DNA from 3 places in the Pseudoalteromonas sp. PAB 2.2 genome. Region 2 is predicted to be linked to each of the others. Evidence: predicted binding sites of a transcription regulator. Region 2 holds the regulator's gene; each other region holds the start of a gene.
What was found. The regulator ArgR, encoded in region 2, controls arginine synthesis, uptake and breakdown. The targets are predictions, from matches to a motif close to ANTGAATANNTATTCANT.
Positions count from the first base shown of each region.

Region 1: a site for ArgR is predicted at 1,918-1,935, ahead of BWD47_RS08895 (OadG family transporter subunit). Genes of this name have one in related genera too.
Region 3: a site for ArgR is predicted at 1,484-1,501, ahead of argC (N-acetyl-gamma-glutamyl-phosphate reductase). Genes of this name have one in related genera too.

Region 1 is NZ_LYPI01000010.1:86,595-89,773, forward strand. Features, by position in the region: gene BWD47_RS08880 (TonB-dependent receptor domain-containing protein) at 1-822, opposite strand, end outside; gene BWD47_RS08885 (hypothetical protein) at 1,024-1,215, opposite strand; gene BWD47_RS08890 (DUF1328 domain-containing protein) at 1,268-1,441, opposite strand; gene BWD47_RS08895 (OadG family transporter subunit) at 1,974-2,222, shown strand; gene oadA (sodium-extruding oxaloacetate decarboxylase subunit alpha) at 2,238-3,179, shown strand, end outside.
Region 2 is NZ_LYPI01000026.1:2,060-5,238, forward strand. Features, by position in the region: gene mdh (malate dehydrogenase) at 61-996, opposite strand; gene argR (transcriptional regulator ArgR) at 1,223-1,690, shown strand; gene BWD47_RS19185 (Dyp-type peroxidase) at 1,693-2,592, opposite strand; gene BWD47_RS19190 (ABC transporter ATP-binding protein) at 2,657-3,179, opposite strand, start outside.
Region 3 is NZ_LYPI01000013.1:100,816-103,994, reverse strand. Features, by position in the region: gene argB (acetylglutamate kinase) at 1-327, opposite strand, end outside; gene argC (N-acetyl-gamma-glutamyl-phosphate reductase) at 327-1,337, opposite strand; gene argE (acetylornithine deacetylase) at 1,559-2,713, shown strand; gene panP (pyridoxal-dependent aspartate 1-decarboxylase PanP) at 2,976-3,179, opposite strand, start outside.

The sequences.
Region 1 (3,179 bases), on a different contig from region 2:
TGCAGTTGTTGAACCGCCACTTTCAACAGAGTTTGGACCGCTACAATCTGCTGGTGCTGGAATTGGGGGTTCACCATTGAGGAATTGCTCGTAGTTAGCACCTGTTTTAGTTTCTATACCGAGTAGGCCCAACGGACGGTCACCCAGTAAGATTTGATCACGTTGGCTCCAGCCTAAAGAGAGAACCACATTGCCTTTATCATCTTCTAAATTAGAGCCGATTGTCAGAGCTATGCTGTCTTTATCGCCATCACCATCACCTGTTTCAGAGTGCTTAAAGTCTAAATCAACGCCTTGGAAGTCATCTTTTAAGACTACATTCACAGCACCTGCAATCGCATCTGAGCCGTATACCGCAGAAGCACCACCGGTAATAATGTCAATTCTTTCAATGAGGGCTGTGGGGATTGTTGAGCTATCAACAGACCCATTATAGTTGTATGGAATCATCCGGCGACCATTCATTAACACTAAAGAGCGTTGTGAACCTAAGCCCCTTAAGTTAATGGTTGCTGCACCGCCAGAGCCATTATTTACGTTACTACCGTCTCCAGGGATTGTAGAGGGAAGGGTTCTAAGGATTTGCTCTACTTCAGGTTCTTGTTGATAACCTAGTTCTTTTTCTCCAATTGAAACAATAGGGCTTGCAGAGACCGCACCAGGTTGTCTAATCCGACTACCGGTGACTGATATCACTTCGAGATCTTTTTTTGCTTCAGTTTCTTCTTCGGCTGAACTTGTTGGTGCATACAGTAAAACTGATGACACGAAGCCTGTACTAATTGCTAATCTTATAGCATTAGATAGTTTGCTGGTTAACATTGTTATCTCCCAATAAATTATAGTTGGCTAGAAAACAATGGAATACTGCTGATAGTCCATTCTTAGCAATATCAGCTTAGTATACATATTAGGTAAAAGTAAAAAAATACTTCGTTATTTTGTATATGTTTTTCAAAAATACCAATGCTTTACGAAAAAAAGCGACTTATAAAGCCGCTTTTTTTCGTAAAGTCTCTATTTTTAGCAGTTAGTTTCTTCTGCTTTTACACCTTCTTTAACTTCTTCGCATGCATCTTCTACTGCATTTTGAGCGTCGGTTACTGCTTCATCAATGCGCTCACCAGCTTCTTCTGCTGTGTTGTCTTCACACCCCATAATAAATAAAGCTGAAAATAGGGCGATAGTAGCTGCTTTTAAAGTTGAATTTTTCATAATGAAATTCCTTGTAAATAAATTAGTAAAGTAAATTGCTGTTGGTTTGTTATTACTTAGGTACATTGCCTCTAAGAGCACCTGATATAAGTGAAATAACAAGTAAAACTAAGAATATAAAAAATATGATTTTAGCTATGCCTGCTGCGGCCCCTGCAATACCGCCAAAACCTAACACTGCAGCGATTAGCGCTATAACTAAAAAAGTAACTGTCCAGCGTAACATAATGTTCTCCTTGGTTATTTAATTTCGTTTCGGTTGATTAGACTGAAGCGAGTTCCATACCAAAGTTTTAAAGTCCTTATTTTTCAATTTGTTAGTTTTTTTTCGGTTTTTTTTGTGGCGTGTCGTTTGGTAATTATTACGAGTGATCATGTAACTTATTCATAGTGATAATTTTTCAACTTCTATGCTGAAAGTGGACGCCTGTGAGTATGTTTTCTTGGTAAGACCAATTTAACCTGTATGGCATACAAGTTACCAAACCCCTTGCTTTAGCTGATTTTTACGCTGCTACGTTACACAGTTAACTATTTTTACATATAACTTTTGACTATATTGAGTATTTTTATCGTCTATATTGGGTAGTTAATTGCCGTAATGGCTTGGTGTTAATTAATTGTTTGATGTGTTACCCTGTAATTAATTGGTTTTACCAATTGACAATAAAGCTTTAAAAATAAGTTTTGTTTGTTATTATGAGTGTATAAATATTCAATTTAAGTGTTTTTTTATTCTGAGTAGCGAGGGGAGCAGTATGGATATTGGTGGCTTACTTACAACCGCAGCCAGCTTAATGCTAACGGGTATGGTGGGTGTATTTATCTTTCTCAGTATTTTGATTTCAGCCGTACTGCTGATGTCGAAATTGTTGGGGCGATTTGAAAACTCTGCGAGCTCAGTTCCAGTCCGAACCGCAAAATTACAGCCTCAGCAAGGGGTACCACCGGCACATATTGCAGCTATCAGCGCTGCTATCGCTCAATTTAGAAATAAACAACAATAACGGAGCAGCTTGAACATGGCTAAATTAAAACTAACCGAATTAGTATTGCGTGATGCGCATCAATCTCTCTTAGCAACGCGTATGCGCCTAGATGATATGCTGCCTATTGCCGAAAAGCTTGATCATGCAGGTTATTGGTCTATTGAATCATGGGGGGGAGCTACTTTTGACTCCTGTATCCGTTATTTAGGTGAAGACCCTTGGCAGCGTATCCGTGAGCTAAAGGCGGCAATGCCAAACACTAAACAGCAAATGTTATTACGCGGTCAAAACCTTTTAGGTTATCGCCACTATGCTGATGACGTTGTTGAAAAATTTGTTGAACGCGCCCATAAAAATGGTGTTGATGTATTCCGTATTTTCGATGCGATGAATGATGTACGTAACTTAGAAACGGCGATTAAAGCGGCTGTTAAAGTGGGAGCGCACGCGCAAGGGACTATTTCGTATACGGTAAGCCCTGTTCATACGCTTGATATGTGGTTAAAACTTGCTAAACAATTAGAAGAGCTTGGTTGTCACTCTATTTGTATTAAAGATATGGCGGGTTTATTAAAACCGTATGAGTGTGAGCAACTCATTAAAGGGTTGAAAGAGACAGTTTCAATTCCGATTGCTATGCAATGTCATGCGACTACAGGGCTTAGCACTGCAACATATCAAAAAGCAATTGATGCAGGTATTGATATGCTTGATACCGCAATATCGTCAATGAGTATGACGTATGGCCACAGTGCCACTGAAACAATTGTGTCAATTGTTGAAGGCACAGAGCGCGATACTGAACTCGATTTAAATCAACTTGAAGAAATTGCTGCGTACTTCCGTGATGTTCGCAAAAAGTATGCGGCATTTGAAGGCAGCTTAAAAGGGGTTGATGGTCGAATTTTACTCGCACAAGTGCCTGGCGGCATGTTAACTAACATGGAAAACCAGCTTAAAGAGCAAGGTGCAGCA
Region 2 (3,179 bases):
GCAGGCTTTTTTGTTTTAAGCGCTTCAACATGCATGTGAAGCGCTTAGCATCAATCGAGATTAACCGTTGATGAAATCAACACCTTCTTGGATGTCTTTGTTAAGTGTCGCTAGCATGTCGTTCTTAGCTTGCTCTTCGAATGCACTTAACTCACCGTAAGAAAGAATTTCTTCAACACCGTTCTTACCTAAACGTACTGGGTGTGCGAAGTAAGCAGCATCACCATTTTCAACAGCAACGTATGCGTAATCTACCACGTCTTCACCTTGTAAGCCTTTCACTAAAGACATACAAAAACGAGCCGCTGCGGCACCCATTGAAAGTGTTGCTGAACCGCCACCAGCTTTAGCGTTAACAACTTCAGTACCTGCATTTTGGATACGTGGAGTAAGTGCTGCAACTTCTTCATCAGTGAAAGTAACGCCTTCAACTTGTGAAAGAAGTGGCAGAATTGTTGTACCAGAGTGACCACCAATAACAGGGACTTTAACGTCAGTTGCGCTTAAGCCTTTAAGCTCAGCTACAAACGCTTCAGAACGGATCACGTCAAGAGTCGTAATACCGAATACACGGTTAGCATCGTAAGTACCCGCTTTTTTGAATACTTCAGCAACGATTGGCACAGTGCCATTTACTGGGTTAGTGATGATACCTACTAACGCTTTAGGACAGTTTTTAACGATGCCTTCAGCTAATGTTTTGATGATACCTGCGTTTACGTTGAAAAGGTCCGCACGGTCCATGCCCGGCTTACGTGGCATACCCGCTGGAATAAGAACGATATCACAACCTACTAATGCAGCGTCCAAGCTGTCTGCACCAAAGCCTTCAACTTTAACGTCAGTTGGGATGTGAGAAAGATCAACCGCTACACCAGGAACAACAGGGGCAACATCGTATAACGATAATTCAGAACCTGCAGGTAAACTTGTTTTTAATAATAAAGACAATGCTTGGCCGATACCGCCAGCTGCGCCTAAAACAGCAACTTTCATTGGAATTCTCCGTAATTTGAGGTAGGAAATATTTGTGGCCCTAAAGATAATGAAATTAGCGACTAAAAACAAATTTATCCTGCTTATTTCGCGTATAATTTCGACCATAGTTGTAAACTTAGCTGTAACGTGACGGTATTTGGACGACAAATGCAAACAAATACTGCATAACTATGCAGAATTGTGTAGAATTACTTCATATTTGATGAATAAAAGAAACGACAACATGCAACCACAAGACAAACAAGAAGCACTGATCAAAGCGTTTAAATCGTTATTAAAAGAAGAAAACTTTGGCTCACAAGGTGAGATTGTCGAAGCATTAAAAGACCAAGGCTTTGATAATATTAGCCAAAGTAAAGTCTCACGCATGTTGAGTAAATTTGGCGCTGTACGCACACGCAATGCAAAACAAGAGATGGTGTATTGTTTACCTGCCGAAATGGGTGTGCCAACTGCAAAGAGCCCTCTTCGTCAGCTTGTTATCGACATCATGCACAACGAAATGATGATTATTATTCGTACCAGCCCAGGGGCTGCACAGCTGATTGCCCGATTACTGGATTCATTAGGTAAGGCAGACGGTGTACTGGGTACAATTGCAGGCGACGACACTATTTTTATCGCCCCTGCAAAAATTTCTGAAATCGATGTCACGCTAGACCGTGTTAGAACATTATTCGATACAGTTTAACGTTAAAGCTGCTTCAAAAAGTTTACTGACGGGGCGAAAAATGCAGACCCCATGTCGGCTTGTGTAAAATCGAGCCAATGGTCATAACATTCGCCCAGCCCTAATCGGCTTTTGAGTACCTGTTCAAACGCATCACCTTGCGCTGCACACGACACCATTAAAATGCCCTGTTTATGAACGTCACCAAACGGCATGCTTTGATTGAGTATGAGAGGCTGACCCTTTTCATCTTTTAATTCACTTCGTACTGCATGACTCGTTTCAACAGCTGGCATTATTAACGTGTTATCAAGACGTGTACGCCCCATGATTTGCTCTTGCTCAGATAACGACAAATGTTGCCACACGCTTAGGTCATGCACAAAACGCTGCACATGAATATAACTTCCCTGATCTTCAAAATGACCCGGCTTATCAATCAGTGCGGCGCTTCGCTTTTGTCGCCCATGCGGAGTGTCTCCCGCATAAATAAAGCCATTAAAATCACGGCCATCTAAAAAGCGAAAGTTACGAACTTGTTCCACCAGCTCAACATCAGGTGTAAATAATTTAATGATTTGTAGAGCAAAAAGGTGATTTACATCTTCACGATCAGAGCGAATTTGCACAAACAAATCGAATGGCTGCGCACTCATGACGTGCTCACTGTGCGTCACATTTGGAAAGCTTTGTAATTGGCTTGGAATAAACTCTGGCAGTATATGCGGCCAGTACTGCGCACCAAGCGCAACCACACATGACAACATGGCTTCAGAGAATTGGTCTGCAAACTCGTCTTGAATGACGCTTACGCGTTTAAGTTTTTTGCGTAATGACTCATCGTGACCATCATAAACATTAAAAAACAGGTGCAAACCGTGTAAGTTTGCTTCAGCACAAATCCCAGATTGCGCTTGCGCCATAATGAATCCTTAGCTACTCGTTATCAAACATACAGACAAGGAATTCAGGATTATAACGTTCTGTTTAATCTTCGAAAAAATTGACCGTATGTGGCATTATTTTTATTTTTACTGGTTGCTCGACCGCTAGTACACGATCATTTTCGGCAGCAACTTCTAGCTCCTGCCCAGCAATACGTACCTTATACACATAACGCGTACCGATAAAACGTCTGTTGAGTATGGCTTGACTACTTACATCGCCGTGCTCTGCCTCACATAACTTAATATGATGAGGTCGTACATACACCACACCGTGTTGACCTTGATGCTTGCTTTCGGTTAGCGAATGTATGACACCATACGTCGTTTCATATTCAGTTGGCGTTAAGACTTTTGCCGTTAAGTATATGCCCGTACCAAGAAACTCTGCAACCTCCTTTGAGTTAGGTTGGCTAAATAACTGCTCGGGAGTGCCTTGTTGCGCTATTTTTCCACCGTGCATCACCGCAAGCGTATCAGCAAAGGCAAACGCTTCTTCTTTTGAGTGCGTCACAAAAACAGCGGAAACTTGTTGGTCTTTTATAATCCGACGAATATCAGCAATT
Region 3 (3,179 bases), on a different contig from region 2:
TTGCTTAACCACAACACCGGCTTCATAAAGGCTCATACCCACAGGTTTATGACCCGAGGCAATGGCTTGACTCATTAGTTGTTTATTAGCACAGCCAGCTAACGCCCCAACGATGTATGGCATTTGTTCTTTTGGACTGATACGTAAACCTTGGTGCTTAGCACTGGCGAATCCCGCATCCATAAGCCATGCATCAACTAATGCACCCCCACCATGAACAATCACAAAGTTAGCTTGCTGTTGTGAGATTAAAACATCAAATAGGGCTTTTGCAGCATCGGCAGTATTTAATACCGCACCGCCAATTTTAATGACCCATGTTTTCATCATAACGCTCCTACTAATCCGGTATGATGAGGTATACCCATCGCTAAATTAATACATTGCAATGCTTGCCCAGCCGCCCCTTTTAACAGGTTATCAATGGCCGACATAACAATGAGCTGTTCGCCTTTTTGTTGCCACGCAATATCAACATACGGCTGTTTAGCAACGCCTTTAATACTGGGTATTTTGCTTCCAAGTAAACGAATCAACGGTTCATCGGCTAACACCTGATACGCTTCTGTTACTTGCTCTGGTGTTACACCGGGTTTTAATTGCACATAAATAGTTTCTAAAATTCCCCGCGGAAAATTCCCCAAATGCGGGGTAAATAACACAGGATGGCCTAAATGTTGTTCAATTTCAGGTGTGTGCCTGTGGTTAAATAACCCATAAGGCGCAAGTGATACTTCGCAAAAATGCGTATTAACACTCGCTTTTCTACCCGCCCCCGTGACGCCTGACACGGCATTAATAATAATTGTTTGCTCTGCTAATAAGCCGGCTTCTTTCAATGGTTTTAATGAGTTAAGTGCGGCTGTAGGATAACAGCCTGCAACCGCAACCAAATTTGCCTGACTGATTGCATCCGCATTCCACTCTGCTAGTCCATAGGCTGCTTGTGTTAAAAGCGTTGGATGCTGATGCGCAAAGCCATAGTAAGTGAGGTAATCCTCATTCCCAGCTAAACGAAAGCCGCCTGATAAATCGAATACTTTTTTACCCATTGCTAAAAATCGAGGAGCAAGGTCAACACTCACTTCATGATCTGTACATAAACACACGTAATCAGCATGCTGTTCGATGTCGGTATAAGCGGCTGCTGTTAATGGCTGTAATGGATGGTCTAAAAGCCCTAAATGCTCAGGATATAAGTCACTTAAACACTTATTTTTATCTAAGCTGCCCTCAGAGACATAACATGCCTTTAAAGTTAGTTGTGGGTGCTTGGCGACTAAACTCGCAAGCTCTGCGCCGCTATATCCACTTGCGCCAATAATCACTACATTCATTGCTTGGTTTTACCTATTTAACTTATCTATTTACACATTTAAAACTACTCGCTGTTTAGCGAATAAAAACACTATCTAAAGTAATGAAATAAGGTTATCGTCGTTTTGTGTTCATACGCTACTTTAAAGTATATTTATGCTCAAAAAGTGAATTGATATTCATAATAAATACTTTTATATTGTTATGCAATTAGATTGAATAATTATTTTTGGATTTTTTTATGTCGCTTCCCTCTTTTTTATCGATGTATCAACAATTGATTGCTGCGCCTTCAATTAGTGCAATTGAAGACTCTTTATGCATGAGCAATAAAGAGGTCATTACCTTACTTGCCAATTGGTGCGAAACCTTAGGCTTTAGCTGCGAAATTACAGAGCTTGAGCATGGCAAAGGTCGCTTTAATTTATTAGCGAGACGGGGTGAAGGTGAAGGGGGACTGATGTTAGCGGGCCACACCGATACCGTGCCATTTGATGACAGCCGCTGGAATTATGATCCGTTTAAATTAAGCGAGCATGACAACAAGTTATTCGGTTTAGGCAGCATTGATATGAAAGGTTTTTTTGCTTTTGTACTGCAGGCCATTAGTGAGCTTGATGCAAGCCAGCAAACAGAGCCTTTATTAATTTTAGCCACAGCCGATGAAGAAACGACAATGGCGGGTGCTCAGCAAATATGTCGCCACCCTAATTTAAAGCCCGCGCGCTGTATTATTGGCGAGCCAACAGACATGACACCGGTGTTTACTCATAAAGGCCACATGAGTTCAGCGATTCGCGTTGTGGGTCGTTCGGGTCACAGCTCAGACCCTGAGCGAGGCTTAAATGCCATCGAAGTCATGCATAAAATGATTACAAAACTGTTAATCATTAAAGACGAATTAAAGAATAAATATTCAGTTGAGCACTTTGTAATACCGTACCCAACATTAAACCTAGGTCATATTCATGGCGGCGATAACGCAAACCGTATTTGTGGCTGCTGTGAAATGCACATTGATATGCGCCCACTACCCGGTTTAAGCGTACAAGAGCTGCAAGCCATTTTGATTAATGCAGCCAATGAAATAAATACTGAGTATCCAAACGCTGTCAGCGTTATTGACTTACACGACCCAATACCTGCATTCAGCGGCAGCACAGATAGCGCTTTAGTAAAACTGGCAGAAAAGGTGTCAGGCCAACCTGCGGTTGCAGTTAACTACTGCACCGAAGCGCCGTTTATTCAACAATTAGGCTGTGAAACGATTGTTATGGGGCCAGGGTCAATCAACCAAGCACATCAGCCTGATGAGTTTTTAGCCATGGAAAAAATCAAACCATCGCAACAGATCATCAGTGAAATGATTAAGGCTAGCTGTTTTCAAAAGGCATAATACCATTTTGCAATAATTTTTAATCATTTTGAGGGATTAAACCAGTCGCTAACTGCGTTAAAAATTGCTGATTTACGACTGCATAGATGCAGAAGGTAGAGCAATGCAGGAGCAATGCAGGAGCAATTGCCGAGAATACCTAAATAACGAAATTTTTGCATTGTTATCAACGAGCTTTTATTGCCTCAACCTTGCTCATTGAAATACGCAAATTGGTATAAAAAAAGGAGCTTTCAAGCTCCTTTTTACTTATTTATATCACCTAATCCATGTACTTACTTAAATACTTTTTAAATACAGGATCTGTTTTAGACAGTTCTTTTTGCTCTGCAAGAATATCTTTTAATATAGCCTTTGACGTAAGCGGATTCGCTAACACAACTCTAAACACCACGGTAGGCTGGTAATCGTATTGCGCAGGGGTTAAACGTGTACGCGATACAAAAGAACGCCCAGCTTCACGCTG